Regions from separate parts of the Methylibium sp. genome, predicted to be linked through region 2. Evidence: predicted binding sites of a transcription regulator. Region 2 holds the regulator's gene; each other region holds the start of a gene.
What was found. Region 2 encodes FNR, which switches genes on or off when oxygen is low (the NO sensors DNR and NnrR bind a similar motif). Its sites were predicted from a motif close to TTGATNNNNATCAA; they were not measured.
Positions count from the first base shown of each region.

Region 1 (10,094 bases), 580 kb from region 2:
CAACACCATCAAGAACGGCCGTCCGAACACGCAGATGGGCGGGTTCAACGGATCGCTCAGCGACACGGAGATTCGCGTCATCGTGGCCTTCCTCCGTGCCGAAGCGGTGCGGGTCAAGGCCGCCGACCGCAAGACGGTGGACGCCGATTACGTGCCCTGGTAGGGCCGCGACGGGTCGGTCGCTTCGATCGCCGAGCCGGCATCACTTCAGCAGATCCTTGATCGCCTCGAGCCCGGCCTTCGCGCACTGCTCGTCCTCTTCGGGCGCCGCGCCGCTGGCGCCGATGCCGCCGATGTGCACGGCGCCGGCCATGATCGGCAGGCCACCCCCATAGGTCACCACCCCGGGCGTCCACGCGAAGCCCGGCACGGGGGCGGGCTTGCCGTTCTTGTCGAGGCTCAGGTCGCCGACCGCACTGGTCGGAAACGGGAAGTTGGCCGAGGCCCTGGCCTTGCGAACCGCGATGTCGGCACTGCCGAGGAAGCTGCGGTCCATACGCTCGAACACGATGGTGTTCGCACCGCTGTCGACCACGGCGACCGCCATGCGCCAGTTCTTCTGCGCGGCCAACGCACGGCAGGCCGCCGCGGCCTTCTGCGCCACCTCGAGCGAGAGCACCGGCGTCTTCTCGAGCGCCTGGCCCGACGCGCCGCACAGCAGCAGGCCCCCCGTCAGGACGGCGACGGTGGTGATTCGGATTCTCATGAGGGGTCCTCGTGGATGGGTGGGGTGGGCCCGGTCTGTGCAATCCCCATGCCGCAAGGGCCGGCCGACCTGCGTCGTGCGGACCCGCCATCCCGGAACCCGCGAGAACAAAGGCCCGGGCCGCGGGCGGTGGCCTTTCGGGGCGGCGCGCGGCGGGCACCGGCGATGTCGCACCGACCGCGCCGGATGCAACACCTGTGACGCGGTGATGCGCAACACCGCTTGATCGGGATCAAGCCCTCGGGGGCGCGCCGTCCCTATCGTGAACATCCCCCCACTCGATCACGCCGCCGGCGCGACGCCATCGTCCATGAGCAGCACCACGAACACCGGCGGCAGGCCGTTGACCTGAGAACCGGCATGCACGTCCTCGTCTTCAACGCCGGCAGCTCGTCGCTCAAGTGCAGCGTGTTCGACACCGCGCTCGACCGCCAGCTGTTCAAGCTCGACCTGGACAGACTGGACAGCATCGAGGCCGGCGTGCGGCAGGTGCCGGCGCTGCTCGCGGCACAGGGCATTGCCGGCATCGACGCCGTGGGCCACCGCGTCGTGCACGGCGGCAACCGCTTCCACGATGCCTGCGTGATCGACGACAAGGTGCTCGACGCGATCGCCGCCTGCGCCGACCTGGCGCCGCTGCACCATCCGCCGGCGCTGGCCGGCATCCGCATCGCGCGCGAGTGCTGGCCGGCGCTGCCGCAGGTAGCGGTGTTCGATACCGCCTTCCACCACACCATCCCCGAGCGGGCCTTCACCTACGCCGTGCCCGAGGCCTGGCGCGCCACCGGCCTGCGCCGCTACGGCTTCCACGGCACCTCGCACAAGTACGTGATGCAGCACGTGGCCGCTGCGCTGCAGGCCGCGCCGCAGGACCTGCGCATCGTCAGCTGCCACCTGGGCAACGGCGCCAGCGTCTGCGCGATCGAGCGCGGCGTCTCGGTCGACACGTCGATGGGCATGACCACCCTCGAGGGCCTGGTGATGGGCACGCGCTCGGGCGACGTCGACCCCGGCCTGTTCGCCCACCTGCAGCGCACGCTGGGCCTGGACGTGGCCGAGATCGAGGACACGCTCTACCGCCGCAGCGGACTGGCCGCCCTGTCCGGTGCGGGCAACGACATGCGCGACATCGAACAGCGCGCCGCCGCCGGCGACCGCCGCGCGCAACTCGCGATCCAGGTCTACGCCTACCGCGTGCACAAGTACATCGGCGCCTATGCGGCGGTGATGGGCGGCGTCGACGCGATCGCCTTCACCGGCGGCATCGGCGAGAACTCGGCCCCGATGCGCAAGCGCATCTGCGAACGTTTCGACTTCCTCGGCCTGGCCTTCGACGACGATGCCAATGCGGGCGTGCGCCTGGCCGGCGACGAGGTGGTTCTGCTGCACCAGGCGCACTCGCGCGTCAAGGTGCTGGTGACCGCGACGCGCGAGCAATGGATGATCGCGCGCGAAAGCGAGCGGGTGCTGGCCGCGGCGAGTTCGGCACCGGCCGGCACGCGCACGGTACCGATCGCCGTGTCGGCCCGCCACGTGCACCTGACCGAGGCGGCCTGCGCCGCACTCTTCGGCGCCGGCCACGAGTTGCACGTGCACAAGCCGCTCTCCCAGCCCGGCCAGTGGGCGGCGCAGGAAACGGTGGACGTGGTCGGCCCGCGCGGCGAGTTGCACGGGCTGCGCGTCCTCGGCCCGTGCCGCGCGGCGAACCAGATCGAGATCTCCGAGACCGACGCCTTCGTGCTCGGCGTCGACGCGCCGCTGCGCCTGTCCGGCCACACCGGCAACACGCCGCTCGTGACGCTGCGCGGCCCGGCGGGCAGCTTGCGCAGCAACGGTGTCATCGTCGCGCAGCGCCACATCCACGCCCGGCCCGACGACGCCGCGGCACTCGGCCTGACCGACGGCGAACAGGTCGATGTCGAAGTGCACAGCGAGGGGCGCTCGCTGGTCTTCAGGGATGTCGCGGTGCGCGTCGGCGCCGAGTTCGCGACCGAGATGCACCTGGACACCGACGAGGCCAACGCGGCCCACATCGAACACGGCGGCCGCGGCGTGCTGATGCCCGCCGAAGGCGCATCGGCCCGCATCCAGCGGGGCCCGCGGCTCCCTGCCCCGACCGGCGCCGCCTGAGCGCCGCGCTTCGCATTCACTCCCCCCGATTCACCGGAGATCGCCATGAACATGATGAAAGCCGCCATCGTCCACACCTTCGGCCACCCCCTGCAGATCGAAGAAGTGCCCGTGCCCGAGGTCACGCCCGGCCAGGTGCTGGTGAGGTGATCGCCTCGGGCGTGTGCCACACCGACCTGCACGCCGCCGATGGCGACTGGCCGGTCAGGCCCACCTTGCCCTTCATCCCCGGCCACGAAGGCGTCGGCTTCGTGGCCGCGCTCGGCGCCGGCGTCAAGGGCGTCAAGGAGGGTGACCGCGTCGGTGTGCCCTGGCTGCACACCGCTTGCGGCCACTGCGAACATTGCATCACCGGCTGGGAGACGCTCTGCGACGAGCAGCAGATGACCGGCTACACCGTCTCCGGCATCGGCGGGCTCGGCCACTTCGCGGTGCAGTACGCCAAGGCCATGGGTTTTCACGTCATCGGGGTCGACGTCGACGATGCCAAGCTGGCGCTCGCGAAGCAGCTCGGCGCCGACATGGTGGTCAACGCGCGCACGCAGGACCCGGTGCAGGAGGTGCAGCGTGCGATCCGCGGCGCGCACGGCGTCCTGGTGACGGCGGTATCGCGCAGCGCCTTCTCCCAGGCCCTGGGCATGCTGCACAAGCGCGGCACGATGTCCCTGGTGGGCCTGCCGCCGGGCGATTTCGCGCTGCCGATCTTCGACGTGGTGCTCAACGCCAAGACCGTGCGCGGCTCGATCGTCGGCACGCGCAAGGACCTGCAGGAAGCGCTGGCCTTCGCGGGCGAAGGCCGGGTGCGCGGGATCTACACCGAAGACCGGATCGACAACATCAACACGGTGTTCGAGCGCATGAAACGCGGCGACATCGAGGGGCGCGTCGTGATGCACGTCGCCGACGAGACGGCCTGAGCGCCGCGAGAGCCTTCAGCGCTGCAGCACGTAGGTGCCCGGCGCGTCGCCCAGGGGTGCCCGCCCCGGCGCGGCGGCGCGCGGCGGCGCAACGCGCTTCCCGGCCGAATGCCGCACCAGCCAATGCTGCCAGGCCGGCCACCACGAGCCTTCGTGCAGCGGCGCGGCAGCCTGCCATTCGTCGGCGCCGAGGCAGGGGGCGGCGGCGGCCTTCTCCAGCAGGCGGTAGTGCCGGTGCGGATGGCCGGGCTCGTTGACGATGCCGGCGTTGTGGCCGCCGTTGGTCAGTGCAAACGTGACATCGGTGTCGGCCAGGTAGTGGATCTTGTAGACCGAGGGCCAGGGCGCGACGTGGTCGCGCTCGGTGCCGACCGCGAAGATCGGCACGCGGATGTTCTGCAGCGCCACCGGATGCCCGTCGACGAGGGTGCGGCCAGCGGCAAGGTCGTTGCCGAGGAACAGGCCGTGCAGGTACTCGGAGTGCATGCGGTACGGCATGCGCGTGCTGTCGGCGTTCCAGGCCATCAGGTCGATCATCGGCGCGCGCTCGCCCATCAGGTACTCGTGCACGACGCGCGACCAGACCAGGTCGTTCGACTGCAGCATCTGGAACGCGCCGGACATCTGTTCGGCGGTGAGGAAACCGCGCTGCCACATCATGCTGTCGAGCATGTGGACCTGGGCCGGGTCGATGAAGAGCTGCAGCTCGCCCGGCTCGGTGAAGTCGGTCTGCGCGGCCAGCAGCGTCACCGACGCGAGGCGGGTGTCGCCGGCGCGCGCCATCGCGGCGGCGGCCATGGCGAGCAGCGTGCCGCCGAGGCAGTAGCCGACCGCATGCACCTTGCGGCCGGGAACGATCGCACCGATCGCGTCGAGCGCCGCCATCGGCCCCAGGCGCCGGTAGTCGTCGAGCGACAGATCGCGGTCGTCGGCCGTGACGTTGCGCCACGACAGGCAGAACACCGTGTGCCCCTTCGAGACCAGCCAGCGCACCAGCGAGTTGTGCGGCGAAAGATCGAGGATGTAGTACTTCATGATCCAGGCCGGCACCAGCAGCACCGGCTCGGCGTACACGCTCGGCGTGGCCGGGCTGTACTGGATCAACTCGACCAGGTGGTTGCGCAGGACCACGCGGCCCGGCGTCACGGCGAGGTCGCGGCCGACGACGAAGGCCTCGCTGCCTTCGGGCGGCTGCCCGGCAGTGCGGCGCCAGACATCGTGCGCGAAGTTGATGCCGCCCTGCCACAGGTTGAGGCCGCCCTGGTTGAACGTGCGCTGCAGGACCTCGGGATTGCTCCAGGGCAGGTTCGAAGGCGCCACCATGTCCAGCCACTGGCGGGCAACGAACGAGACCACGTCCTCGTGATGCGGCTGTGTCCCCGGCACGTCGCGCGCGGCCTGCTGCCACCAGGCTTCGGTCAGCAGGAAGGCCTGGGCCCACAGGCGGTACGGCCAGCCCTGCCAGGCCGGCGCCGCGAAGCGCGGGTCGCCCGGGCACGCCGGCAGGGCCGCGGGTTCGTTGGCTCGGAGTGCGGTGCCCGCCAGGGCGGTCGCGGCCTGCGAGGCGCGCAGCGCGAGTTCGACGCGCTTGCCGGGTGCGCCGGCAAGGTGTGTGGCCCAGTCGGCCCAGGCCAGCGCCAGCGACTCCGGCGAGAACCCGCCGGTCGATCGCGCCAGGCCGGCCTCGCGCAGCCGGTCGAGGACGCGCATCGCCTCCGCGCCGTCATCGCGGGCCGGTGTCGCTGCCGGGAGAGTGGGAGGCGTGCCGGGGCGTGTCATCGAAGGGCAGTGTGAAATCTGACGGTAGCCACCATTGATGCACGACAGCGTCAGCGCCTGCTTGACGAGCGTCAATGGCGACTCGATCGCCGTCCCGGTGCAACGGCCCGCCAGGCGAGTCGCTCACCAGTTCCGCACGCGGCCGGTGTCGAGGTGCACGAACTGTTCGCCCGGGTAGAAGCCCACGCCGCCGAGGCGCAGCGACAGCGCCGCGTCGCGCAGATCGGCCAGCGGCACGCCGGGCAGGCGCACGTCGATCGCGCAGCCGTCCATGTGCAGGCTGTGCTTGGCCACGCCGCCGCCTCGTGTTTCACGCAGGTGGGCGTTGGTGGCAGGGCATCGATAGCCGGAGATCACCTCGAACGAGCGCTCGCTGCCCAGCACGGTCTGCACGCTGTGCAGGAGATCGAACACGCGCGGGTCGATCAGTCCGATGTCGCCGGTGTAATGGTCGCGCAGGAAGCAGTTCAGCGAACCCAGTGCATCGGGAACATACCGCTCGTCGAAGGCGTAGACCAGGGCAATCTGCTCGTGTGTGTGGGTGTGCACCATGGCCAGACTGCGTGCTCCCCGCAACGAGGCCCGGGCCGGTGCCACTCGTGCCAGCAGGGCACCGGCGGTCGCGAGGCGGGCGGTGTGCCGCAGGAACTGGCGGCGGTCGGGGACCGGTGTGTCGGTCATGGTCGGTCAGCTGATTGGTTTGCGACCTTGTGCGCGCCGTCGCAACGCGGCATCGAGCAGGCGGTCATGCCCGTAGATGTCTTCGAAGAAGTAGACACGACCTTCCTTCACGAGAGTGGTTCCGTAGGCTATCAGCACCGGCAGCGGCTCGGCCAGCCGCAGTGTGGCCGATTCGCCCTTGCCCATGGCCTCGCGGATGCGCTCCTCCGTCCACTCCGGCATCCCCTGCAGCACGAACTTCGCCAGCGCCACCGGCTCCTCGACCCGTATGCAGCCGTGACTGAGGTCACGACGGTCGCGCCCGAACAGCTGCGTCGCCGGCGTGTGGTGCAGGTAGATGTTGTCGCGGTTCGGAAACACGAACTTGATGTCACCGAGCGCATTCTGCGGCCCCGGCCGCTGGCGGATGCGCAGTTCGCCGGTGAGCACCGCGTCGAGCCTCGCGGACGAGAGTGCCGTGCTCACTCGACCGTCCGAAGCCACGAACTCGAAGCCCTGCTGCTCGAAATAGCCTGGTTCGCGGCGCAGCCGAGGCACCGTCTCGGCGCGCGCGATCGACGGTGGCACGTTCCAGTAGGGGCTGAACTCGATGAATCGGATGTCTTCATCGAACATCGGCGTGCGGGTGTCCAACGCCTTGCCGACAATGACTTTCATTTCCTGCATGACGCCGATGCGGCCATCGCGCACTTCGTAGGCACGGAGCACGAACTCGGGAATGTTGACGACGATCATGCGCCGCCCCTGCATCAGCGGGGTCCAGCGCAGCCGCTCGAGCGTCAGCTCGATCTGGCGCACCCGGGCAGCAGGCCCGACCTGCAGCTGTGCCAGCGTGGCCTTGCCGATCACACCGTCGGCGCCCAGGCCATGCCGCTGCTGGAAGGCTGCGACGGCGTCGACCAACGAGCCTTCGTAGCGCGGCAGCACGGGCGCGTCCGGGGCGAGGTCGCCGAGGGCAACGAGTCGCTGTGCGAGCGGCGCCAGGCCAGGGTAAGTCTGCCCAGGCTCCAACTTGCCTCCTCGGCCCGACCGACCGACCGCCAAAGGCGGCAGCGGCTGCCGCCAGGCCGGGTGATCGACCAACTCGCGATAGCGGGCCAGGGCCTCGCGAAGGCGCCCGTAGAGTGGCAGGCGTGGTGCCGCCTCGCGTTCGGCCTCAAGCAGTCGCCGCGCTGCCAGCGCAGTGCGCAGGTAGGCCGCCGGATCGAAGTCGTCGCGGCGCGGCGGGGTGAAGTTCTCGTGGATCTGTCGCGGGTCGATACGGCCCGCGTGCAAGTCCACCAGGTAGCTCTGCATCGCTGCGCTCAGCGCCTGCTCCAGTTGCGCGACGGTGGCCGGCTCCGGCGGTGGACCCTGCATGGCCTGTGTGACGGCCTGCAGCAGCGTGCCCGCGCCGTAGTCCTGCGGCTCCAGGCCGTGGCTGGCGGCCGCGGCAAGAAGCTCGACGGCCTGGCGGGCTTGAGGGCCGGGCCGCCCGCCTGCGAACCAGAGTGGCCCGTCTGCCGCCATCACAACGGTGCAGCCCAGGCAGAGCGCGAATGCCACACCGCGCACGAACCCAGAGACCGCGCCCGTCATTTGCATCGGAGCATTGTCGACGACAGGAAGGGCGAGCCGGCAGCATGCGGTGCAGCGGGCGCCACCAAGCAGGTGCAGCGGCGGGCGCTCCTCAACAAGAACCGGCCGGAGCCGATGAACTTGGCGGACCCATTTGCTACCGCCAAGAAAAAAGGACCTGGCGTCTCCGCCAAGCCCTTCATTTCACTACCGCATTTGGTAGGCGCGATTGGACTCGAACCAACGACCCCCACCATGTCAAGGTGGTGCTCTAACCAGCTGAGCTACGCGCCTGCGAAGCTCGCAGTTTAGCATGGCTCTCTTGCCTGTTGCCTGGCCTGCGACGGCACCCGACAGCGCAGGAGCGAGCGACTACCGGCGCCTCGCGCCGCGCACGCCATTGACCTGGCACACGGCGCCCAGCACCGCGTGCAGCCGCGCCGAATCGGAGACCTCCACGGTGAAGGTCATCCACGCGCTGCCCCGGACTGTCTGGGTGTGCACGCCGACGACGTTCATCTTCTCCTTCGCGAACAACTCCGAGATGTCGCGCAACAGGCCCTGGCGGTCGGTGGCCTCGACGCTCACGTCGACCGGGTAGACCGCCGGTGCGTCACCGCGCGGCCGGCCCCAGGCCACGCCGATCACACGCTCGGGCGAGCGCCCGGCCATCTGGCGGAAGTTCGAGCACCCGACGCGGTGGATGGCCACGCCCTTGCCGCGCGTCACGTAGCCGCCGATCACGTCGGGCGGTGCCGGCTTGCAGCAGCGCGCCAGCGTCGTCAGCAGCGACTCGACACCGACCACCAGCACGCCGCCCTTGGGCGTTGCCTCGCTGCTCGGTCCGCGGCTCAGTCGCTGCGCCAGCAGCTCGTCGGGGTCGGGCAGCGGCTCGGGCGGGCGCAGCAGGGTCTCGATGGTGCGCAGCGACAACTCGTCCTTGCCGACCACCTCGAACAGCGCGTCGGCATTGCGAAAGCCCAGCTGCGCGGCCAGCTCGTCGAGCTTGATCGCCGTGCGGCCTTCGCGTTGCAGCAGCTTCTCGACGGCCTCACGGCCGCGCGCCACGGTGTGCTGCTGCGTCAAGGCGTTGAACCAGGCGCGCACCTTGGTCTTGGCGCGCGAACTGCGCAGGTAGCCGAGCTCGCTGTTGAGCCAGTCGAGCGAGGGGCCGCCTTCCTTGACCGCGACGATCTCCACCGTTTGCCCGCTGGCGAGCGGCGTGTTCAGCGTCACCATCGCACCGTCGACCCGTGCGCCGCGGCAGCGGTGGCCGAGGTCGGTGTGCAGCGTGTAGGCGAAGTCGATCGCGGTGGCGCCGGCCGGCAGCTCGATGATCGCGGCCTGCGGCGTGAACACGTAGATGCGGTCGTCGAACAGCCCCTGCCCCGCCGCCGCGTCGCCGCCGGGCTCGACCAGTTCGCGCTCCCAGGCCAGCAGCTGGCGCAGCACGGCCTTGCGGGCCTGCGCCACCTGCTCCTCGAAGTCGCCGCCGGCGCTGACGCCGGCATAGCCGCGCGCGCCGGCCTCCTTGTAGGCCCAGTGGGCGGCAATGCCGCTCTCGGCATGTTCGTGCATCGCCGCCGTGCGGATCTGGATCTCGATCGGCCGGTCCTGCTCGTCCAGCACCACGGTGTGCAGCGACTGGTAGCCGTTCGCCTTGGGCCGGGCGATGTAGTCGTCGAACTCTTCGGGCAAGGCGTGCCACAGCTCGTGCACGCGGCCGAGCGCGGCGTAGCACGCCGGCACGTCGTCGACGATCACGCGCAGCGCCCGCACGTCGAGCACGCGCTCGAAGCCGAGCTGCTTGCCCTGCATCTTCTTCCAGATGCTGTAGAGGTGCTTGGGGCGCCCCTGCACCTCGGCGTGCACGCCGGCTTCCTTCAGCACGCGGCCGAGGTGCGCTCGTGCCCCCTCGATCACCTGCTCGCGCTCGACCCGCTTCTCGTCGAGCAGGCCTGCAACGCGCTTGTACTCGTCGGGTTGCAGGAAGCGGAAGGCCAGGTCCTCGATCTCCCACTTGATCTGCCAGATGCCGAGCCGGTTGGCCAGCGGGGCGAACACCTGCGCCGACTCGCGCGCCAGCGCCTGCGGACAGGGCTGCTTGCTGGCGGCGTAGTAGCGCAGCGTCTGCAGCCGCGAGGCCAGCCGCAGCAGCACCACGCGCAGGTCGCGCGAGAACGCCAGCAGCATCTTGCGCACGCGCTCCACCTGCGCGGCCTGCTGCGCGGCGTCGAGCGCGGCGTCGCCGAGCGCCTCGCGCGCGCTGCGCTGCACCTGCACCAGCTTGCGGGTGTGCGCGACCAGGCTCGCGTAGCTCTCGC
Region 1 covers NZ_OZ257250.1:1,167,958-1,178,051, reverse strand. Annotated here, with positions in the region: gene ACQY9S_RS05500 (c-type cytochrome) at 1-163, shown strand, start outside; gene ACQY9S_RS05495 (GlcG/HbpS family heme-binding protein) at 203-706, opposite strand; gene ACQY9S_RS05490 (acetate/propionate family kinase) at 1,067-2,836, shown strand; partial or broken gene ACQY9S_RS05485 (zinc-dependent alcohol dehydrogenase) at 2,882-3,753, shown strand; gene ACQY9S_RS05480 (PHA/PHB synthase family protein) at 3,769-5,532, opposite strand; gene ACQY9S_RS05475 (YcbK family protein) at 5,656-6,213, opposite strand; gene ACQY9S_RS05470 (L,D-transpeptidase family protein) at 6,220-7,797, opposite strand; tRNA gene ACQY9S_RS05465 (tRNA-Val) at 7,988-8,064, opposite strand; gene ACQY9S_RS05460 (RelA/SpoT family protein) at 8,143-10,094, opposite strand, start outside.
Region 1: a site for FNR is predicted at 5,594-5,607, ahead of ACQY9S_RS05480 (PHA/PHB synthase family protein). Genes of this name have one in related genera too.

Region 2 (10,094 bases):
CGGCCTGATCCGCTACGCGACGCAGAACGGCCTGGCCGCCGGCCGCAGCACGCTGGACTGGCGCCGGGTGTTCCGTCCGCGGGTGCTCGTGTACAGCGTGATCCTGCTGCTGGTCTCGGGCGGTTTCGTTGCCAGCCTGGCACTGCGCAGCCCGGTGCGGGTCGACGTGGTGCGCGACCGTGGCACGCTGGCGCGGCTGGTCGACGAAGGGCGCATCGAGAACGTCTACCGTCTGCAGGTGATGAACGCGACCGAATCCGCGCAGCGCTACCGCGTGGCCGTGAGCGGCATCGCCGGTGCCCAAGCGCAGGTGCGCGGCGAGGTGCTGCTGGCGCCGGCCGAGTCGCGCTGGGTGCCGGTGGCCGTGCAGATCCCGCCGCAGACGGCCGCGGCGCTGGGGCCGGGCGCGCACCCCTTGCGTTTCGAGCTCACACGCGAGGTCGACGGCAGTCAGCCGGCGTTCAGCGTGGTCGAGAAGTCCACTTTCGTCGTGCCGCGCTGAGTGCGGTACGCTGCTCACCAGGAGAGTCTCCATGGCACAGACGAACGCAAAGATCCTGGCGCCCTCCCCGGCAGCGCAGCTGCCGTGGTGGCGCGAGCCCATGCTCTGGCTGGTGCTCGGCGGGCCGCTCGTGGTGGTGGTGGCCGCCATCGCCACCGCCGTGATTGCCGTGCGCGGCAGCGACCCGGTGCTCAGCCGCGCGAGCGAGTCCCTCGACAGCAGCACGCCTGCGGTGCAGGCACGCAACCACGCGGCCACGCCCAGGGCGCCGCACTAGGGCCGGCCGGGACACGCCATGAGGCAACGCACGTTGTGGATCGCCTGGCCCTCGTTCATGATGGCTGGCGTGCTCGAGATGCTGGTGTTCAGCGCCGCCGATCCCGCCGACTTGAGCGGCTGGGTCGGCAGTGCGTTGCAGAGCGTGTCACCGGCGGGTGTGTACACGCTGGCCTTCTTCAGCTTCTGGATCGTGTGCGCGCTCACGTCGATGCTGACGCTGCTGCTGGCGACGCCGGAGCCCGAGGGAACCGAGCCGCGCCGCTGGCCCTGAGTGAGCGGGGGCCTCCGCGCTCGGGGGCTCAGCAGGGGCCGTTGACGAGCCGGCGCAAGCCGGCTTCGTCGAGCACGCGGATGTCGCGTTGCTTCACTTCGAGCAGCCCCTCGTCCTGGAACTTCGAGAAGGTGCGGCTCACCGTCTCGAGCTTGAGGCCGAGGTAGCTGCCGATCTCCTCGCGCGTCATGCGCAGCACCAGCGACGAGGCCGAGAAGCCGCGCGCCTGCAGCCGCTGCGTCAGATTGAGCAGGAAGGCGGCGAGCCGCTCCTCGGCGCGCATGCTGCCGAGCAGCAGCATCACGCCGTGGTCGCGCACGATCTCGCGGCTCATGATCTTGTGGAACTGGTGCTGCAGCGGTGTCGACTCGCGCGAGAGCGTCTCGAGCTGCGTGTAGGGGATCTGGCAGACCTGCGAGTCCTCGAGCGCCACGGCGTCGCAGGCATGGCGGTCGGTGCTGATGCCGTCCAACCCGAGCAGCTCGCCCGCCATCTGGAAGCCGGTGACCTGGTCGCGTCCGTCGTCGGCCGAGACGCGGGTCTTGAAGAAGCCGGTGCGTACCGCGTAGAGCGACTCGAAGCGATCACCGGCGTGGAACAGCGCGTCGCCGCGCTTGACGGCACGGCGGCCACCCACCAGTTCGTCGATCCGGTCGAGGTCCGCATCCGACAGGCCGACCGGCAGGCACAACTCGCGCAGGTTGCAGCTCGAGCAGGCAACCTTGAGCGCTTCGATGCGGATGGGTTGTTCCATGCGGACCATTATGGGTGCGCGCTCGGCGTGAGCTCCGCAAGGCGCGTCAGCGGGTGTGTCCGGGGCAAGTTGCATGATCGGCCTCAAGATGAGTGCAGATTGTCCGGGCCCGTCGACCCCGGGGCTTGATGCAGATCAAGTGCAGGGCGCTGGGCGCTGGGCACAGTCTGGGCATGTCCAGCACTCCCACGACCGCCAAGCCGGCGCCCGCCGCACCGACCGAGGAGCTTCTGAGCCGACTGGACGCGGGCGGGCCGCGCTACACCTCCTATCCCACGGCGGACCGCTTCGTCGAGGCCTTCGGTCCCGCCCAGTACCGGCAGGCGTTGGGGCAGCGCCGCAGCGGCCCGCAGTCGGCCGGTGCGGTGGGCGGCAGTTCACCGCTGTCGCTGTACGTGCACGTTCCGTTCTGCGAATCGGTCTGCTACTACTGCGCCTGCAACAAGGTGATCACGCGCCAGCACCGGCATGGCGCGGAGTACCTGGAGTCGCTCGGACAGGAGATCGCGCTGCACGTGGGCGCGCTCGGCCCGGGGCAGCGCGTGAGCCAGCTGCACCTCGGCGGCGGCACGCCGACTTTCCTCAGCGACGGCGAACTCACGCAACTGATGTCGCTGCTGCGCGCGGCCTTCGACGTGCAGACGCAGGCCGAATGTTCGATCGAGGTCGACCCCCGCACCGTCGATGCCGGGCGGCTGGCGCACCTGAAACACCTCGGCTTCAACCGCCTGAGCTTTGGCGTGCAGGACTTCGATCCTGCCGTGCAGCAGGCGGTGCACCGCATCCAGCCGCAGGAGCAGGTCTCGGCACTGATGGCCAGTGCCCGCGCGCTGGGCTTCGATTCGATCAACATCGACCTGATCCACGGTCTGCCGAAGCAGACGCCGGCTTCGCTGGCACGCACGGTGGAGCAAGTGGCCCGGCTGCGGCCGGACCGCGTGGCGCTCTACGGCTACGCGCACCTGCCGCAGCGCTTCAAGCCGCAGCGGCGCATCCATGCGCAGGACCTGCCCGGCACGGCGCAGCGTGTCACGATGCTGTCGAACGCGATCGCCGGCTTCCTGGAGCACGGCTACGACTACATCGGCATGGACCACTTCGCGCTGCCGACCGATGCGCTGGCGACGGCCAAGCGCCAGGGGCGGCTGCACCGCAACTTCCAGGGCTACAGCACCCAGCCCGACTGCGATCTGATCGGCCTGGGCGTGTCGGCGATCGGTCGCGTCGGTGCGACCTACAGCCAGAACGCCAAGTCGCTGCCGGAGTACCAGGACGCCTTGCGCGCCGGCGAACTGCCGGTGGTGCGCGGCCTCGTGCTGACGCGCGACGACGTGGTGCGCCGCTCGGTGATCATGGCGCTGATGTGCCAGGGCCGGGTGGTGTTCGAGTCGATCGAGCTGGCCCATCTGCTCGACTTCAGGCGCTACTTCGATGCCGAGCTGCAGCGGCTCGAGCCGCTGGTCGGGCAGGGCCTGGTCGAGATCGACGCCGACGCGATCCAGCTCACGCCGCTGGGCTGGTACTTCGTGCGTGCGGTGGCGATGGTGTTCGACCGCCACCTGCAGGCCGATCGCGACCGCGAGCGTTATTCGCGGTTGATCTGAGACAAGTGCGCGGGGTGCGGCAATGAGCCTCGCACTGATCACGACCGGCCTCGTGCTGGGTCTGGCCGGCAGTCCGCACTGCGTTGCGATGTGCGCCGCACCCTGTGCGGCCGTCGAGCGGGCCTGTCCCGGCGCGCGCCCGTGGCAGGCTGCGGTGTCGCTGCAGCTCGGACGGCTGCTGTCCTACGGCAGTGCGGGGGCCCTGGTGGCGGTGGGCGCCGGCTGGCTGGCCGAGATGTTCCAGGCCACCGCCTGGCTGAAACCCTTGTGGACACTGTTGCAGGCGGCGGTGATGGTTTTCGGCCTGTGGCTGCTGCTCACCGGCCGCATCCCGCGCGTTGCGCTGGGCCGCCTCACGGCACCGCTCTCGGCCGTGCCGATGCTCGGGCCGCTCCCGGCCATGGGGCGGGTGCGCCAGCGCGGCTGGGCCTGGTCGGGGGCCGTCGGCCTGCTGTGGGCGGCCTGGCCTTGCGGCCTGCTGTACTCGGCGCTGGTCGTCGCCGCGCTGGCCGACGGGCCGCTCGCCGGTGCGGCGGTGATGCTGGCGTTCGCGCTCGGCGGCGCGCTGGCCTTGTTGCTGGGCCGCAGCCTGCTGGGCCGCCTGGGCCGCGGCGCGGGCGCCGTGCGCTTGGCCGGGGTGCTGCTGGCCGCCGCTGGGGCGTGGGCGATGTGGCACCAGCTGACCGGCCCGGGCGGGCCGTGGTGCATTGCGGCCTAGGACCATTGACCGTCCGGTATTGCCCTGGCACTCCCCTGTGCGCTGCGCAGAGCGGCATCGTTCGCTGCAGTGCACGATGCCTCGCCTAGAATCGAAGTCACCCCTCCTGTTCCTCTCGAACCCCCACCCAGCGGAGACGCAAGTCCATGTACCAGCACATCAAGGTGCCTGCCGACGGCCACAAGATCACCGTCAATGCCGATTTCTCGCTCAATGTGCCCGATCAGCCCATCATTCCCTACATCGAGGGCGACGGCACCGGCTTCGACATCACGCCGGTGATGATCAAGGTGGTCGACGCCGCGGTCGCGAAGAGCTACGGCGGCAAGCGCAAGATCCACTGGATGGAGATCTACGCTGGCGAGAAGTCGACCAAGGTCTATGGCCCCGACGTCTGGCTGCCCGAAGAGACGCTGCAGGTGCTGAAGGAGTACGTGGTGTCGATCAAGGGCCCGCTGACCACGCCGGTGGGCGGCGGCATCCGCTCGCTCAACGTGGCGCTGCGCCAGGAACTCGACCTCTACGTCTGCCTGCGCCCGATCCAGTATTTCGAAGGCGTGCCGAGCCCGGTCAAGGAGCCGCACAAGACCAACATGGTGATCTTCCGCGAGAACTCGGAAGACATCTACGCCGGCATCGAGTTCGAGGCCGAGAGCGAGAAGGCCAAGAAGCTCATCAAGATCCTGCAAGAGGATTTCGGCGTCAAGAAGATCCGCTTCCCGAACACCTCGGGCATCGGCATCAAGCCCGTGTCGCGTGAAGGCACCGAGCGCCTGGTGCGCAAGGCGATCCAGTACGCGATCGACAACGACAAGCCCAGCGTGACCATCGTGCACAAGGGCAACATCATGAAGTTCACCGAGGGCGGCTTCCGCGACTGGGCCTACGGCCTGGCACAGAAGGAATTCGGCGCGCAGCCGATCGACGGCGGCCCGTGGTGCAAGTTCAAGAATCCGAAGACCGGCAAGGACATCACCGTCAAGGACTCGATTGCCGACGCCTTCCTGCAGCAGATCCTGCTGCGCCCGGCCGAGTACTCCGTGATCGCCACGCTCAACCTGAACGGCGACTACGTGTCCGATGCGCTGGCGGCGCAGGTCGGCGGCATCGGCATCGCCCCGGGCGCGAACCTGTCGGACTCGATCGCGATGTTCGAGGCCACCCATGGCACCGCGCCCAAGTACGCCGGCAAGGACTACGTCAACCCGGGCTCCGAGATCCTGTCGGCCGAGATGATGCTGCGCCACATGGGCTGGACCGAGGCGGCCGACCTGGTCATCTCGTCGATGGAGAAGTCCATCCTGTCGAAGAAGGTCACCTACGACTTCGCGCGCCTGCTGGACGGCGCCACGCAGGTCAGCTGCTCGGGCTTCGGGCAGGTGATGATCGACCATATGTGAAGCTGCTACCTGGCGTCTCATGACGTCTCGTAAGCCATTGATTTTCCTTGTGAATTTCGAGGAATTTCGTTTTTCTGCGTCTCACTGGTAATCGCGAAATCCCGCCAATTTGGAGAGAATTTTGGAGGGACAGAGGGGGAGAAATCCTCCAAATTCCTCCATTTGTAGGATTCGCAAACCGAGCTAGCGAGACCGTTCATGAGGACATCCCGGTACACCCTTTCTCCGACCCGCATCAACAACGCCAAGCCGAAGCCGTACAAACTGAGCGATGGCGGGGGTCTGTATGTGCATGTGAGCCCTGCGGGCCTGAAGACTTGGCGCTACCAGTACCGTTTCGGCTGTACCCGCGTCGAGGTGACCATCGGCAAGTACCCCGAGGTGGGCGTCGCCGACGCCAGGGATCGGCACTTTGAGTGCTGATCCCGGAGCGAGGTCGATCCGGCTCAGGCCAAGCGCAAGGAGGTGGACGAGCGCAGGCAGCGGGTCCAGGAGACCAAGAAGCCGACAGGCCACGCGCAGACCGTCGTCGGACACGCCGGCAAACTGGTAGCCCGCGACGTTCGGGAACGCATTGAGCGGCGGCGTGACCAGCGTGTCCACGCCCGTGGTCAGATTCTTCACCCGGATCGGTGGATGGATGCTGGGGTTCTGCAATGTGTAGACCACCGTGTTGGCGTCCGGCGTCCGGCGTCCGGCGTCCGGCGTCAGGGCAAGGCAGAACTGTGTGCCGGCCACCACCCGCGTGACGCCGTTGCCGTTGAAGTTCTTCAAGTAGATGTCCGCCGCGAGGGGTGTGACGTCGCTACTCACCAGCGTGTCCGACGACGAGGTGAACAAGACCTTGCCCCCGTCGGCCGACACGCCGCAAATTTGGCCGTCGACCGCCTAGCCGGAGGCACCGGCCGAGGCCAGTGCCAGGGTGGCGTCGGTCGCGGGTGCCGGTGCGGGAGGCGGCGGCGCGGGCGTGCGGCGCGCCAGCGCGGTAGCGCGTTCGGCGTCGAGCGCCGCGGCCGAATTTTGATCGGCGGCATCGTCGCCGCCTCCACCGCACGCGGCGGTGCCGAGCAGCACGGCCAATGACGTGAAGGCCAACGCGAAACGTCTCGCAGATGAATGCACGGTGAATCTCCTGGGATCTGGCAATAGCTCCAGCGACGGATTCTTGGAGCCCGCCGCGCAGAAGTCCTCACCAAACGATCGCGGCAAATCGTCAGACCGCGGGCAACACCGTCTGCCGCCGCTCATGCAGGACCGCGAATCGAATCGCTGAGCACTGCGTGAGAAATCGGTGAGGACTTGCGCCGACGCACGAAACATGATGAGCGCTCGAAGCCTCGGAACCGATCATGAATACTCTTCGACGCCACCTTTTGCTCGCAGTGGCCGCCACTCTGGCGCCCCTTGCCGCGTTGGCCGCAGGGCCAGCCAATCTCGACGCCCGCGGCGTCGCAATCCATGGCCACGACCCGGTGGCCTACTTCGTCGAAAGCAAGGCGGTCATGGGCAAGGCCGAGTACAGCGCCATCGCCGGCGCGGCCACCTACTGGTTCGCCAGCGAGGCGAACCAGCAGCTCTTCAAGGCCGACCCTGCAAAGTACGAGCCGCAGTACGGCGGCTACTGCGCCTACGGTGTCGCCCAGGGCTACAAGCCCGACATCGACCCGACAGCCTTTCGCATCGTCGACGGCAAGCTCTATCTGAACCTCAGCCCCGCCGTCCAGAAGCGCTGGCAGGCAGACATCCCGGGCTTCATTGATCGTGCGAGTCAGAACTGGACTTCGCTGAAGGGCCAGTGATCGCCAACGGCTGAAAGCGCAGCCACCCATCCCACTTCATCCACCACTGGAGACTTCCATGAGTTCATTGGCCCTTGACCTTTCCCGCACTCTGGCCACCGCCGTCGTGACCGCTGCCGCGCTGGCCGGCTGCGCCGGCAGCGCCTGCCGCGCGCGCTGCAGCACTTCCGCGAGCGCTTGCAGCGGCAAGAAATGCGGGGCTTGCGGCGCGAAGAAGTGCGGGGCTTGCGCGGCCAAGAAGTGCGGTGCCTGCGGCGCCAAGAAATAGTCGGTTGAGCGATCGCGCGACCGCACAACTGCCCACCCATGCGATTGCCGCTGCGCGGCCTCAGCGACACCGAACTGCTGCGCACTCATCACGCCGCGAGAATCTGCCTGGACAGCTTCGGCCGCGCCACCCGGCGGCATGGCTCGCTGACCCAGAGCTGGGTGGCGGGCGCGAGCGTGGTGGCACTCGAACACTACCCCGAAGGCGGCGTGGTGGACCGCGGCCGCGGCTCGCAATTCTTCTATCACAGCCACCGCGCGGGCGATGCCGAACACGGCCACCTGCACCTGTTCTGGCATGCCACACGCAGAGGCCGGCGGCGCTACCTCGGCCTGCCCGGAGCCCCAGGTCGAGACGACTGGAAACGCAGTGCACCGAGTCATCTGATCGCCATCGGCCTGGATGCCCGCGGCCTGCCGGTGAGCATCTTCAGCGTCAACCATTGGGTCGCCGACGGCCACTGGTTCGATGCCGAAACCACGCTCGGGATGGTTCGGCGCTTCGAGCTGAAAGGAATCGCCGGCCATGCCGACTCATGTGATTGGCTGACCGCTTTTGTGCGGCTGTATGAACCCGTCATCGGCCAGGTGCTGCGCTCGCGCGACCGCCGGATCGGCGCGCGGCCTTGCCCGGCGGCAGCGCTGAACGACCGACGGATCGAAGTGGTCAGCGTGGCGGGCCTGGACTGGCTTGCCGACCTGAACCGCATCGACCACGAACTGAAACGCCGCGGCTTGGCACCTGTCACATGACCCTCACCACGCAGCCAGGATCTTCCACCCGTTCAGCCGCAGATGCGACCGAACGGGCCGCGCGCTGCATCCTCGTGATCGAGGACGAGCGCGACATCGCCGAACTGATCGCGCTGCATCTGACGGACCTGCCGGCTCAAATCACTTTGGCCAACGACGGTCCGGGCGGCTTGCAACTGGCCTTGCAGCGGCACTGGGACGCCATCGTGCTCGACATCCGCCTGCCGGGGCTGAACGGCCTGGATCTCTGTCGCGAAGTGCGTGCGCAAACCTCCCATGTGCCGATCCTGATGCTGACCGCGCGCAGCGGCGAGCTCGACCGCGTGTTGGGCCTTGAGTTGGGTGCCGACGACTACCTGACCAAACCCTTCAGCGTGCTGGAGCTGCAGGCGCGCGTGAAGGCCTTGCTGCGGCGCTCTGCCGTCACCGCGGCACGCACGGCGGAGGCGGTGGCGCAGGCGCCTACGCGCGTCGAACAAGGCCGCTTGAGCGTGGACCGGACGCAGCGCCGGGCCTGGCTGAGCGGCGCCGAGATCGTTCTCACGCCGCGCGAGTTCGATCTGCTGTGGCACTTTGTGCAGCACCCCGGCCGCGTGTTCACCCGCACCGAGCTGCTGGCTGACGTGTGGGGCCATGGCCACGATGGTTACGACCACACGGTCAACAGCCACATCAACCGGCTGCGCAGCAAGCTCGGCGACGAGCGCGCGGAGGCGGCCTTCATCCACACGGTGTGGGGTGTGGGCTACCGCTTCGAGGTGGCGCCGTGAGGCCGGCGCGGCAGCAGAAGTGGTCTGCCATGTGGCGTCGTCTGCACGTGCGCGCGGCGCTTGTGGCTGCACCGCTGTTGTTGGGCCTGGGTGCGGTGATGTACTTCCTGCTGCAGCACTACAGCGCGCAGGCGGCTCTCGAAGCCGGGCAGCGCATGAACCTCGGGCTGGCGCGCTACATCGTCGAGCACCAGCCGCCCGGCCTGATCAACTCCGCGGGCCGGCCGGACAAGGGCCTGGTGAAGGAATTGGCCGTGCAAGTGATGGCGATCAACCCGTCGGTCGAGTTGTATCTTCTGGACACCAACGGCCGCGTTCTGGCCCACGCGCTGGAAGGTCTGCGGGGGCCGGATCCGGTGGGCGTGCAGGTCGACATGGCACCGATGCGCCGCTTGCTGAGCGCTGAGAACGATGCCGGCGTGCTGCTGCCGGTGCTGGGCACAGACCCGCGCAGCCCGGCCCGCGCCAACATCTTCTCGGTGTGGGCCATTGCACCGCCCGGGGGCGGCATGGGCTACCTCTACGTCGTGCTCAACGGCAGCGCGGCCCAGGGCGTTGCGGCCGGCCTTGGCAACTCCGGCGCGCTGCGTGCGATGGCCATCGGTGCTGCACTGTCCACGCTGTTGGCGGCTGCCGTGCTGTGGCTCGCGTGGCGGCACCTGACCCGCCCGCTGCGACAGCTCACCGACGAGCTGAAGTCGTTCCGCGACGATGGCGACGCCGGCGCACAGAGTGAATCCGGCGACGAGATCGGCGTGCTGCGAAACGCTGTGCAGACCCTGCGGCAACGCATCGCACAGCAGTTCCAGCGGCTCGAAGACAGCGACCGGCAGCGCCGCGAACTGGTGAGCAACATCTCGCACGATCTGCGCACACCCCTGTCCAGCATCCAGGGTTATGTCGAGACCGTGCTGTTGCGCGGCGAGGCGATTGACGCACCGACGCGCGCTGCCCACTTGCGCACCGCGCTGCGCCAC
Region 2 covers NZ_OZ257250.1:591,477-601,570, forward strand. Annotated here, with positions in the region: gene ccoG (cytochrome c oxidase accessory protein CcoG) at 1-502, shown strand, start outside; gene ACQY9S_RS02755 (hypothetical protein) at 534-779, shown strand; gene ACQY9S_RS02760 (hypothetical protein) at 798-1,052, shown strand; gene fnr (fumarate/nitrate reduction transcriptional regulator Fnr) at 1,081-1,806, opposite strand; gene hemN (oxygen-independent coproporphyrinogen III oxidase) at 1,980-3,410, shown strand; gene ACQY9S_RS02775 (sulfite exporter TauE/SafE family protein) at 3,433-4,128, shown strand; gene icd (NADP-dependent isocitrate dehydrogenase) at 4,275-5,528, shown strand; gene ACQY9S_RS02785 (Arm DNA-binding domain-containing protein) at 5,727-5,951, shown strand; gene ACQY9S_RS02790 (hypothetical protein) at 6,417-6,650, opposite strand; gene ACQY9S_RS02795 (YHS domain-containing (seleno)protein) at 6,878-7,327, shown strand; gene ACQY9S_RS02800 (hypothetical protein) at 7,364-7,564, opposite strand; gene ACQY9S_RS02805 (DUF6969 family protein) at 7,634-8,347, shown strand; gene ACQY9S_RS02810 (response regulator transcription factor) at 8,344-9,117, shown strand; gene ACQY9S_RS02815 (sensor histidine kinase) at 9,147-10,094, shown strand, end outside.

Region 3 (10,094 bases), 170 kb from region 2:
GCTGCGAGGCCGCCCGACGGGCGGCTCCTCACGCCTCTCGCCCTCGAACGATGCCCGCGTCTTTGCTGATGATGCTCGCCACGCTGCTGTTCGCGGCGATGAGTGTGTGCGTCAAGTACGCGTCGGCGCACTACGCCACCGGCGAGATCGTGTTCTACCGCGGCCTGGTCGGCGCGCTGTCGATGGCGGCCCTGCTGCGCTGGCGCGGCGCCAGCGTGCGCACGCCGGTGCCGGCGATGCACTTCTGGCGCAGCGCCAGCGGCGTGGCGGCGCTGAGCCTGTGGTTCTACGCGATCGGCGGCCTGCCCCTCGCGACGGCGATGACGCTCAACTACATGTCCTCGGTGTGGATGGCGCTGTTCCTGATCGGCGGCGCGATCATGCTCGGGCGCGCGCGCACCGACGGCCGCCTGATCGCGACGGTGCTGGTCGGCTTCGTCGGCGTCGCACTGATCCTGCGGCCGACGATCGAGCGCGACCAGCTCTGGCACGGCCTGATGGGCCTGCTGTCGGGGCTGCTGTCGGCAATGGCCTACCTGCAGGTCACCGCGCTGGGCCGCGCCGGCGAGCCGGAGCCGCGCGTGGTGTTCTACTTTTCGGTCGGGGGCATGGCGGCCGGGCTGCTGACCGCGCTGGCCTGCGGCGGCTTCCACGCCCACACCGATGCGTTCGCGGCGGCGATGCTGCTGGCCGTCGGGCTGTTCGCCACCGCCGCCCAGTTGCTGATGACGCGCGCCTATGCGACCGGGCGAACGCTGGTCAACGCCAGCCTGCAATACCTCGGCATCGTCTACTCTTTCGCCTTCGGAGCGCTGCTGTTCGACGACCCGGTCACGCCGATGGCACTGGCCGGCATGCTGCTGGTGGTCGCTGCCGGCATCGCCGCGACACGGCTGCGCAACCACGCCGCGCCGCGCGACGCCGTCCAATCCACACTGGAGACTTGAACCACCCCCATTGCGCCTTCGACGCTCCCCCTCCAGGGGGGCAAGCCCGGACACACAAGCTCCAGTGGAGGTTGTGTGCCTGGCGAGCGGCCGAGCCACTGGCTCGGCGCGGCCTGCAAGGCACGCTGGCGGCCCGGCGGGGCCGGAGCCGCGGCGGCCGCGCGGCCTCAGACTGCGAATCAGGAGAACTGTGATGACCGATGTCCTTGCCCTGCCCTTGCCGCTGATCGAGGCGGCGGCCCTGCGTGAGCGGCTCGCCGCCGGCGCACCGACCGTCGTGATCGACACCTCGTTCGACCTGGCCGATCCCGCGGCCGGCGAACGCAGCTACCGCGAGGGTCATCTGCCCGGCGCGCACTACCTGCACCTCGATCGCGATCTGGCCGACCACGCCCCCGCTGCCGACGGGCGCTTTCGCGGCCGCCATCCGCTGCCCACGCGCGAGGCCTTCGCCGCGACGCTGTCGCGCCTCGGCATCGGTGCGGCGTCCCCGATCGTCGTGTGCGACCGGCAGGGCGGCATGTTCGCGGCCCGCGCATGGTGGATGCTGCGCTGGCTCGGGCACCGCGAGGTCGCCGTCCTCGATGGCGGCGTGCCGGCCTGGCTCGCCGGTGGCGGTGCGCTCGACGCCGCCATGCCCACCCCCTCGGCGGCGGCGCCTTACGTGCTGGGCGCAGCGCTGACCCCGACCCTGGACGCCGCCGCGCTGCAGGCCGCGCTCGGCCGTGTGCGCCTGATCGACGCGCGGGCGGCGGAGCGCTTCCGCGGCGATGTGGAGCCGCTCGATCCGGTGGCCGGGCACATTCCCGGCGCACTGAACCGGCCGTTCAAGGACAACCTCGACGCCCAGGGCCGTTTCCTGGCTCCCGAGGCGCTGCGCGCCGCCTTCGCACCGCTGCTCGCCGGCCGGCCCCCGGCCGAGGTGGTGCACCAGTGCGGCTCCGGCGTCACCGCCTGCCACAACCTGCTGGCGATGGAAGCGGCAGGCCTGGGCGGCTCGGCGCTCTACCCGGGCTCCTGGAGCGAGTGGTGCGCCGACCCGGCGCGGCCGGTGGCGCGCGGCTGATCAACAGGCCAGCGGCCCCCTCGGCCCCCGCGGGCTCGACGCGGCACTTGATCCTCGGCAATATGCGGTGCAGCCCGGTGGCGCAAGATGCACTCCCGAGCCCCCCACACCGCTCGCCTTGGAGTCCGCCATGTACCAACGCATCCTGGTTCCCACCGACGGCAGCGACGTCACTGCCAAGGCCATCGCGACCGCCGTCTCGCTGGCAAAGGCGCTGGGCTCGAAGGTCGAGGCGCTGAGCGTCAAGGAGCCCTTCCCCTACAGCGCGATCAGCGAAATCCAGCCGATCGCGCCGCAGGAGTATTTCGATGCGCAGGAACAGATCGCCCAGCGGCGGGTCCAGCAGGTGGCTGCGGCCTGCAAGGCCGCCGGCCTGGACTGCGAGACCTACACGCTGGAGGCCGTGCACCCTTACGAAGCGATCATCGAACATGCCGGCCAGCACGGCTGCGACCTGATCGTGATGGCTTCGCACGGCCGCCGCGGCATGAGTGCGCTGCTGCTCGGCAGCGAGACGCAGAAGCTGCTGACGCACACCGCGATCCCGGTGCTGGTGGTGCGCTGACGCGGGCCGCCCCACGCCGGCCGAGACCCTCCGGCCGGCGGGCTAGCCGGGTGCGCCGGTCAAAGCAGCAGTTGCGGCGCACCGTCGCGCTGGCGCACCACGCCGTCGGCGGTGAGCAGCGCGTCATCGACGGCCCAGCGCACGGCCATCGGGTAGAGCCGGTGCTCGCTGGCGAGCACGCGCGCAGCGAGCGTGTGCTCGGTGTCGCCGGACAGCACCGGGACCACCGCCTGCGCGACGATGGGCCCGTGGTCGAGTGCCGCCGTCACATAGTGCACCGTGGCGCCGGCCAGTTTGCAGCCGGCCTCGATCGCGCGGCGGTGGGTGTGCAGGCCCGGAAAGGCCGGCAACAGCGAGGGGTGGATGTTGAGCAGCCGCCCGGCATAGCGCTGCACGAAACCCGGCGTCAGGATGCGCATGAAGCCGGCCAGCACCACCAGGTCGGCCCCGTGCGCGTCGATGGCCTGCGCCAGCGCCGCGTCGAAACCCTCGCGATCGGCGTACGCGCGGTGCTCGACCACCGCGGTCGCGATGCCGCGCGCCGCCGCATAGGCCAGGCCGGCGGCGTCCGCGCGGTTGCTGATCACGGCAGCCACCCGGGCCGACCAGGCCTCGCGGGCGCAGGCCTCGACGAGGGCCTCCATGTTGGAGCCGCGGCCGGAGATGAGGATGACGATGCGTTTCACGGGCGGCAGTGTAGCGATCCGCTCCGGAGGCCCCACCTACAATTCTTCTCCTGCCCGCCCCCTTCCAGCCGCCAGCGCCGGCCCCAGCCCGAGTTCCCCCATGACCGAACGCGTCCTCACCGGCATCACGACCACCGGCACACCGCACCTCGGCAACTACGTCGGCGCCATCCGCCCGGCCATCGCCGCGAGCCGCGAGCCCGGCGTCGAGAGCTTCTTCTTCCTGGCCGACTACCACGCGCTGATCAAGTGCGACGAGCCCGACCGCATCGAGCGTTCCCGCCTCGAGATCGCCGCCACCTGGCTAGCCGCCGGCCTGGACACGCAGCGCGTCACCTTCTATCGCCAGAGCGACATCCCCGAGACGACCGAGCTCACCTGGCTGCTGACCTGCGTCACGGCCAAGGGCCAGATGAACCGCGCGCATGCCTACAAGGCAGCCACCGACGCCAATGCCGCGGCGTCGGAGGACACCGACGCCGGCATCACGATGGGCCTGTACTGCTACCCCATCCTGATGGCGGCCGACATCCTGCTGTTCAACGCCCACCGCGTGCCGGTCGGCCGCGACCAGGTGCAGCACATCGAAATGGCGCGCGACGTGGCACAGCGCTTCAACCACCTGTACGGCCAGGGGCGCGAGCTGTTCGTGCTGCCGCAGGCGGAGGTCGAGGAGGACGTGGCGACGCTGCCCGGGCTCGACGGCCGCAAGATGTCGAAGAGCTACGACAACACGATCCCGCTGTTCGAGGGCGGCGCCAGGGGCCTGAAGGAGGCCATCGCCCGCATCGTCACCGACTCACGGCTGCCCGGCGAGCCGAAGGACCCGGACGGCGCCCACCTCGTGACGATCCACGACGCCTTCGCGACGCCCGAGGCCCGCACCGCCTTCCGCGCCGAGCTGCGCGCCGGCCTGGGCTGGGGCGAGGCCAAGCAGCGCCTGGTGACGCTGGTCGAGGCCCACGTCGGCCCGATGCGCGAGCGCTATGCGCAGCTGATGGCGCACCCCGAAGCCATCGAGGCGGTGCTGCAGGAGGGCGCGCGCAAGGCCCGCGCGGTGGCCACGCCGCTGATCCGCGAACTGCGCCAGGCCGTCGGCCTGCGGGCGATGGTGGCGGTGAGTCGGCCCGAGCCGAAGAAGCCCCCTCGAACCCTCAATGAATCCTTGCCGGAGTTCAAGCAGTACCGCGAGGACGGACGCTTCTTCTTCAAGCTCACGACCGTCGGCGGCAAGGTCCTGCTGCAAAGTGCTGGCCTGCCCGATGGCCGCGAGGCCGGCGGCTGGGTCAAGCGCCTGAAGACCGAGGGGGCGGCTGCGCTGGCCGGCGCCCCGGTGCAGCGCAGCGAGGGGGTCGACGCGGCCGAGGTCGAGGCCGCCCTGAGCGCACTGGTCGCCGCGCAGGACTGACGCTGCCCGGGCGCGCCGCCATGGCCGGCATCCACATCACCGACATCGAGTCCGCCATCAACTGGTGGCGCGAACGCTCGCCATCGCCCGACGGCATCACCGCCTGCGCCGAGGTGCGTGCGCTGGCCGAGGTGTATGCGCTGCTCGTCTACTACCGCGAGAATCAGTGCGACGAGGACACGATGCCCCCGAAGGCCAAGGCGGCCTGGCTGGCCTGGTATGCGAGCACGCCCGACGCGCCCTGCATCGCGATCTGCTCCACCAGCCAGGGCGACGACGTCTGCAAGGGTTGCGGCCGGACCTTCGACGAGGTGCAGCACTGGCCCGCGCTGAGCCCGGCCGAGAAGCGCGCGACCTGGCGGCGCATCACGATGGAAGCCACGGCCTGGCGCTTCAACCGCTACGCCGAGCGGGCGCGCGAGGCCGAAGCGCAGAAGCCCGCTGCGCTCCCGGCCCCGTCACCCCAGCCCTCTCGGTCCGCCGAGTGATCGCCTGCCTCAGGCGATCGGCAGGCTCAGCACGAAGCAGCTGCCGCCGCCCGGGCGCAGCTCGCAGCGCACCTCGCCGCCGTGGTGGTGGGCGATCTGCCGGACCAGACTGAGTCCGAGACCGACGCCGCCGGCCTGCTCGGCGTGGCCCGGCATCCGGTAGAAGGGCTCGAAGATCCGCTCGCGCTGCGCCTCGGGCACACCCGGGCCCCGGTCGCTGACCCGCAGCTCCAGCCGTTCGCCCACGCGCCGCAGCTGCAGCTCCGGTGCGCCAATGCCGCCGTAGCGCCGCGCGTTCTCGAGCAGGTTGCGCAGTGCGCGGCGCAGCAGCCGCTCGTCGCCGCGCAGCGTGGCCGGCACTGCCGCGGCGCGGTCGGCTTCGTCGGGCAGCTCGAGCACGGCGTCGAAGCGGGCCGCTTCCTCCGCGGCGAGGGCGATCACGTCCACCGGATCGCGCACCCGCTCGTCGACCCCGTCGCGCGAGCGCTCGTGGCGCGCATCGAGCCGGCTCGCGAGCAGCACCTCCTCGACCAGCGTATCGAGCTCGCGGATGTTGCGCTCGATCTCCTGCTTCAACGGGCCGCGCCGCTCGGTGGGTGCCGTGTCGAGCATCGCCAGCGCCATCTTCAGGCGCGCCAGCGGCGAGCGCAGTTCGTGGCTGGCATTGGCCAGCAGCGACTGGTTGGCCTGCACCAGCGATTCGATGCGCGCGGCCGCCGCATTGAAACTCGTGGCGAGTGCTGCGATCTCGTCGCGCCCGGTGGCATCGACGCGATGGTGCAGCGCGCCAGCGCCGAAAGTCTCGACCCCTTGCTTGAGCACCTCGAGCCGGCGCGTCAGGCGCCGCACCACCGGGTAGGCGCCGGCGGCCACGGCGATGAACAGCACACCCAGGGTCAGCAGCAGGCCGACGCCCTGCAGGAAGAACGGTGGCTCGGGCACCAGCAGGCGCCCGTCGGGGCCGCGACCGCCGGGACGCAGCATGCTCGGCCGCACGACCCAGAGGGTGCGGCCGTCGCTGAGCGTCACGCGCTGGGGCAGCCGGCGCTCGGCGAGGTCAGGCGGCACATCGCGCCGGCGCTCGCGCGCGTCTCGCGGCCACCCGGGTGGGGCAGCCTCGGGAGCACCCGGAGGCGGGCGGCGCTCGCCGGCCGGCGGCGGCTCGTCCGGCCCGCCAGGCGCGTCGATCCAGCGCGCGAAGGCCTGCGAGGTGGCGATGCGCTGCCCCTGCTCGTCGTCCAGCGCCAGCGGCATGCGCAGCCGTGACGACCATTCGAGCAGGGCCTGGCCCTGCTCCGCGCGCGACGCATCGGCCGGCGGCAGCGCGTTCTGCAGCAGTTCGCCCCAGGCGACCAGCCGCTCGTTGCCGCTCGCCTCGAAGCGCGTGCGCTCGTGCTCGATGTTGCGCTGGAGCAGCCAGCCCGACACCAGCGCGAACAGCAGCAGCACCGCCACGACGGTGAGGTAGATGCGCAGGTAGAGCGTCTTCACCGGAAGGACCGCCCCCCGTGCCCGCGCCGGGCCTCAGGCGGCCTCGGCATCCTGCTTCTTCGCGAACACGTAGCCCGCACCCCGCACGGTGAGGATGCGGCGCGGCGTCTTGGGGTCGTCCTCGATCGCCGCGCGGATGCGCGAGATGTGCACGTCGATCGAGCGGTCGAAGGCCTCCAGCGCATGGCCCTTGAGCGCGTCCATGATCTGGTCGCGCGACAGCACGCGCCCGGGTGCGTTGGCGAGCACCACCAGGAGATCGAACTGGTAGCTGGTCAGCTCGCAGGGCTTGCCGTCGAGACGCGCCTGGCGCCCCCCGGCATCGACCTCGAGGCGCCCGAAACGCAGCACGTCGCCGTCGGCACCGCTGGGCGCGGCGCGGCGCAGCAAGGCCTTCACGCGCGCCAGCAGCTCGCGCGGCTCGAAGGGTTTGGGGAGGTAGTCGTCGGCGCCGAGTTCGAGACCGACGATGCGATCCATCGGCTCGCCGCGCGCGGTGAGCATCAGCAGCGGCAGCGCGCGCGTGCGCGGCAACGCCCGCAGCTCACGGCACAGGTCGAGGCCGTCGCCGTCGGGCAGCATCAGGTCGAGCACCAGGGCGTCGTACAGCTCGCGCTCGATGCGTTCGCGGCCGGCGGCGAGCGTGGTCGCGGTTTCGACCTCGTAGCCGGCCTGGCGCAGGTAGTCGCCCACCATCGCGGTGAGGCGCGCGTCGTCGTCGATCAGCAGCAGTCGGGCACTCATGGTGTTCGGCGGAAAACCGTCGCAGCCGGCGGGCTGCGACGGCACAGTGGAACCGGCGGTTCCGGAGGATATGCCAGCGCCGGGCGGTCACGGGCCGGCGCGCGATGCGGGCCGGCTCGTGGTGCACCCGCTATCAGCCGTTGCGGTCCGGCGGCGGAGCGCCGTGATGGCGCTCCATCCGGTCGTGGCGCGCCTTCATGCGCTCGGCCAGCTGGACACGCTGCTCGACCGTCAGCACGCGGCTCGCATCGAGCATCGCCTGGGTGATGCGCCGGCTGGCCTGGTCGTGCTGCGCCAGCATCTGCTGGCGCAGCGCCTCGACCGCCTGCGCGTCGACGGTCGGCTGGGTGAACAGGCGTGCCTGCTGTTCGCGCAGGCCCTTGCCCGCCTCGCGCTGGGCCTTCAGGTCGGCCGCGGCGGCCTGGGCGATCTGCTTGATCTGGCTGCGCTGCGCGTCGGTCGCTTTCACGCTGTCGAGCATGCGGTCGAGCTGACGCGGCGAGCCGCCCAGCCCGAAGCCCGGCGCGCCGTGGGCCGGCCGGCCTGCGGGGCCGCCGTCGGGCAGCGCCCAGGCCGTCAGGCTCACGCCGCCGGCCAGGGCCACCGCGATCCCGAGGATGACGCCGCGTGCGCCGCGGGCAGAAAGAGAGAAGGTGTTCATCGTGCGTCCTTTCCTTGCAAACCCCATCGGGGTGAACAGATGCTCGGACGCGGCGGTGAAGCGCACTTGCGGTTGGGGTAAAGATGTGTGAACCGGGGCGGCCCGCCGCCCGCGGTGCAAGCACATTCAGGTCGTCATCAGCTCGGCCTGCCGGCGCACGGCGCGGCGCCCCGCCTCCATCGCATGGCGCAAGGCCGAGGCCGGCGTGTCGAAGGTGTGTCCACAGGACAGGCTGTCGTCCTTGAACACGAGCTCGGCCTTGGGGCCGGTTCTCAGCACGACCACGGCCGCCACATAGCCGCCGTAGGCGCTCTCGAAGGTCCCACCATAGATGCGGCAGCCGCCGCAGTCCTGCTCTTCGAAGTGCATTTCGTCTCTCCTTGCCGACGGTGTCGGCACGCAGGAAAGCTTCGTTCATCTCGCGGTGTTTCGCGTCCCGCGCTGGGGGTGGCTCCGAAGGGGGTCCGGGCGTGCGAGTGGAGGTGCGCGAGCGCACGCCCGAGGGGGCACGTCGAGCAGTTTTCCTACAGACCCGCGCGATCTGCCGAACTAAATTGAGCGTGCCGGTTCGGTGACGAGCCGATCCGGTGCAAGGGGCCGTCCCTCCTCCCGTCTCCCTCCTCCCGCTGACGGCTTCTTTCCGGTGGACAGCGCATCGCGCTGTCCACCTTTTTCATGCCCGCCAGCCGCTGACAGCGGTGACGCCACGGCTCCTGCGAGACCCGCGCCGGGTCTTCACGCCGTGGACGCCTGGCGGCCCAGGCGTCCGCTCTGGTGGTCGAGGAAGGCCTGGCGGATCTCGGCCTGCGTGTTCATCACGAACGGGCCGTGCCCGACGACGGGCTCGCGCAAGGGTTCGCCACCCAGCAGCAGCAGGGTCGCGTCCTGCAGGGCTTCGACCATCACCGTGTCGCCATCGCGCTCCAGCACCGCGAGTTCGGCTTCACCGACGGTCTCGCCGCCGGCCACGCGCACGGCGCCCTTCAGCACGAACAGCGCCGTCGTGTGCCCGGCCGGCACCGGCAGCCGGGCCTGGCGGCCGGCCGCCAGACGCAGGTCCCAGACGTTCATCGGGCTGAAGCTGCGCGCAGGCCCCGTGGCCCCCTGCAAGGCCCCCGCGATGACGCGCACCGTGCCGGCCCCGCCGGGCAGTTCCACCTGCGGAATCTGCGCCGCGGCGATGCCCTGGTAGCCGGGGGCCGCCATCTTGTCCCTGGCGGGCAGGTTGACCCACAGTTGCACCATCTCGAACGGCCCGCCCCGGCGGGCGTAGTCGGCGCCGTGGTACTCCTCGTGAACGATGCCGCTGCCCGCGGTCATCCACTGCACGTCGCCCGGGCCGATCACGCCGCCGGCACCGGTCGAGTCGCGGTGCTCCACCTCGCCCGCGTAGACGATCGTGACGGTCTCGAAACCCCGGTGCGGGTGCCGGCCGACGCCGCGCCTTGCCGTGGTCGGCTCGAAGTTCGCCGGGCCGGCGTGGTCGAGCAGCAGGAAGGGCGACATCTCCTGCGGGAGGTCGTTGTACGAAAAGATGCTGCGCACGGGGAATCCATCGCCGACCCAATGCCGTCCCTGGCTGCGCTGGATGAACGAAAGCTGTTTCATTGTTTCATCTCCTTCGAGACCCGCATCTTGAGGCTGCGCAGGGTGTCATTCGCCCAAAGAATCTGCACGCACGGTTCACGCGCGTGCAATCGGGCGGCCGGCCCTTTGCGCCCACCCGGCGCAAAGCAAGCCTCTTGCGCTCGGGCCCAGCGCGGAGAATCGCCCCTCGTACCCCCGCTCCGGTCGCCGGGAGCCGACGCACGCCCCCACGGAGGGCGCCGTTGTCTTTTGCCGGCCCGGCCGACAGCCGCCCACCGCCACTGACCATGCCGTCCCAGCCCGCCCGCGTCCTGTCCGTCATCGCGCCGATGACGCAGCTCAACACCCCGTACCCGTCGACGGCCTACCTGACCGGCTTCCTGCGCTCGCGCGGCATCGAGGCCGCGCAGGAAGACCTGGCCCTGGCGCTGGCCCTGGCACTGCTGTCGCC
Region 3 covers NZ_OZ257250.1:420,756-430,849, reverse strand. Annotated here, with positions in the region: gene ACQY9S_RS02020 (DMT family transporter) at 51-947, shown strand; gene ACQY9S_RS02015 (sulfurtransferase) at 1,141-2,013, shown strand; gene ACQY9S_RS02010 (universal stress protein) at 2,144-2,578, shown strand; gene purN (phosphoribosylglycinamide formyltransferase) at 2,638-3,264, opposite strand; gene ACQY9S_RS02000 (tryptophan--tRNA ligase) at 3,365-4,672, shown strand; gene ACQY9S_RS01995 (DUF3717 domain-containing protein) at 4,693-5,160, shown strand; gene ACQY9S_RS01990 (sensor histidine kinase) at 5,170-6,651, opposite strand; gene ACQY9S_RS01985 (response regulator) at 6,685-7,395, opposite strand; gene ACQY9S_RS01980 (Spy/CpxP family protein refolding chaperone) at 7,529-8,056, opposite strand; gene ACQY9S_RS01975 (hypothetical protein) at 8,183-8,425, opposite strand; gene ACQY9S_RS01970 (pirin family protein) at 8,792-9,664, opposite strand; gene ACQY9S_RS01965 (B12-binding domain-containing radical SAM protein) at 9,931-10,094, shown strand, end outside.
Region 3: a site for FNR is predicted at 2,061-2,074, ahead of ACQY9S_RS02010 (universal stress protein). Genes of this name have one in related genera too.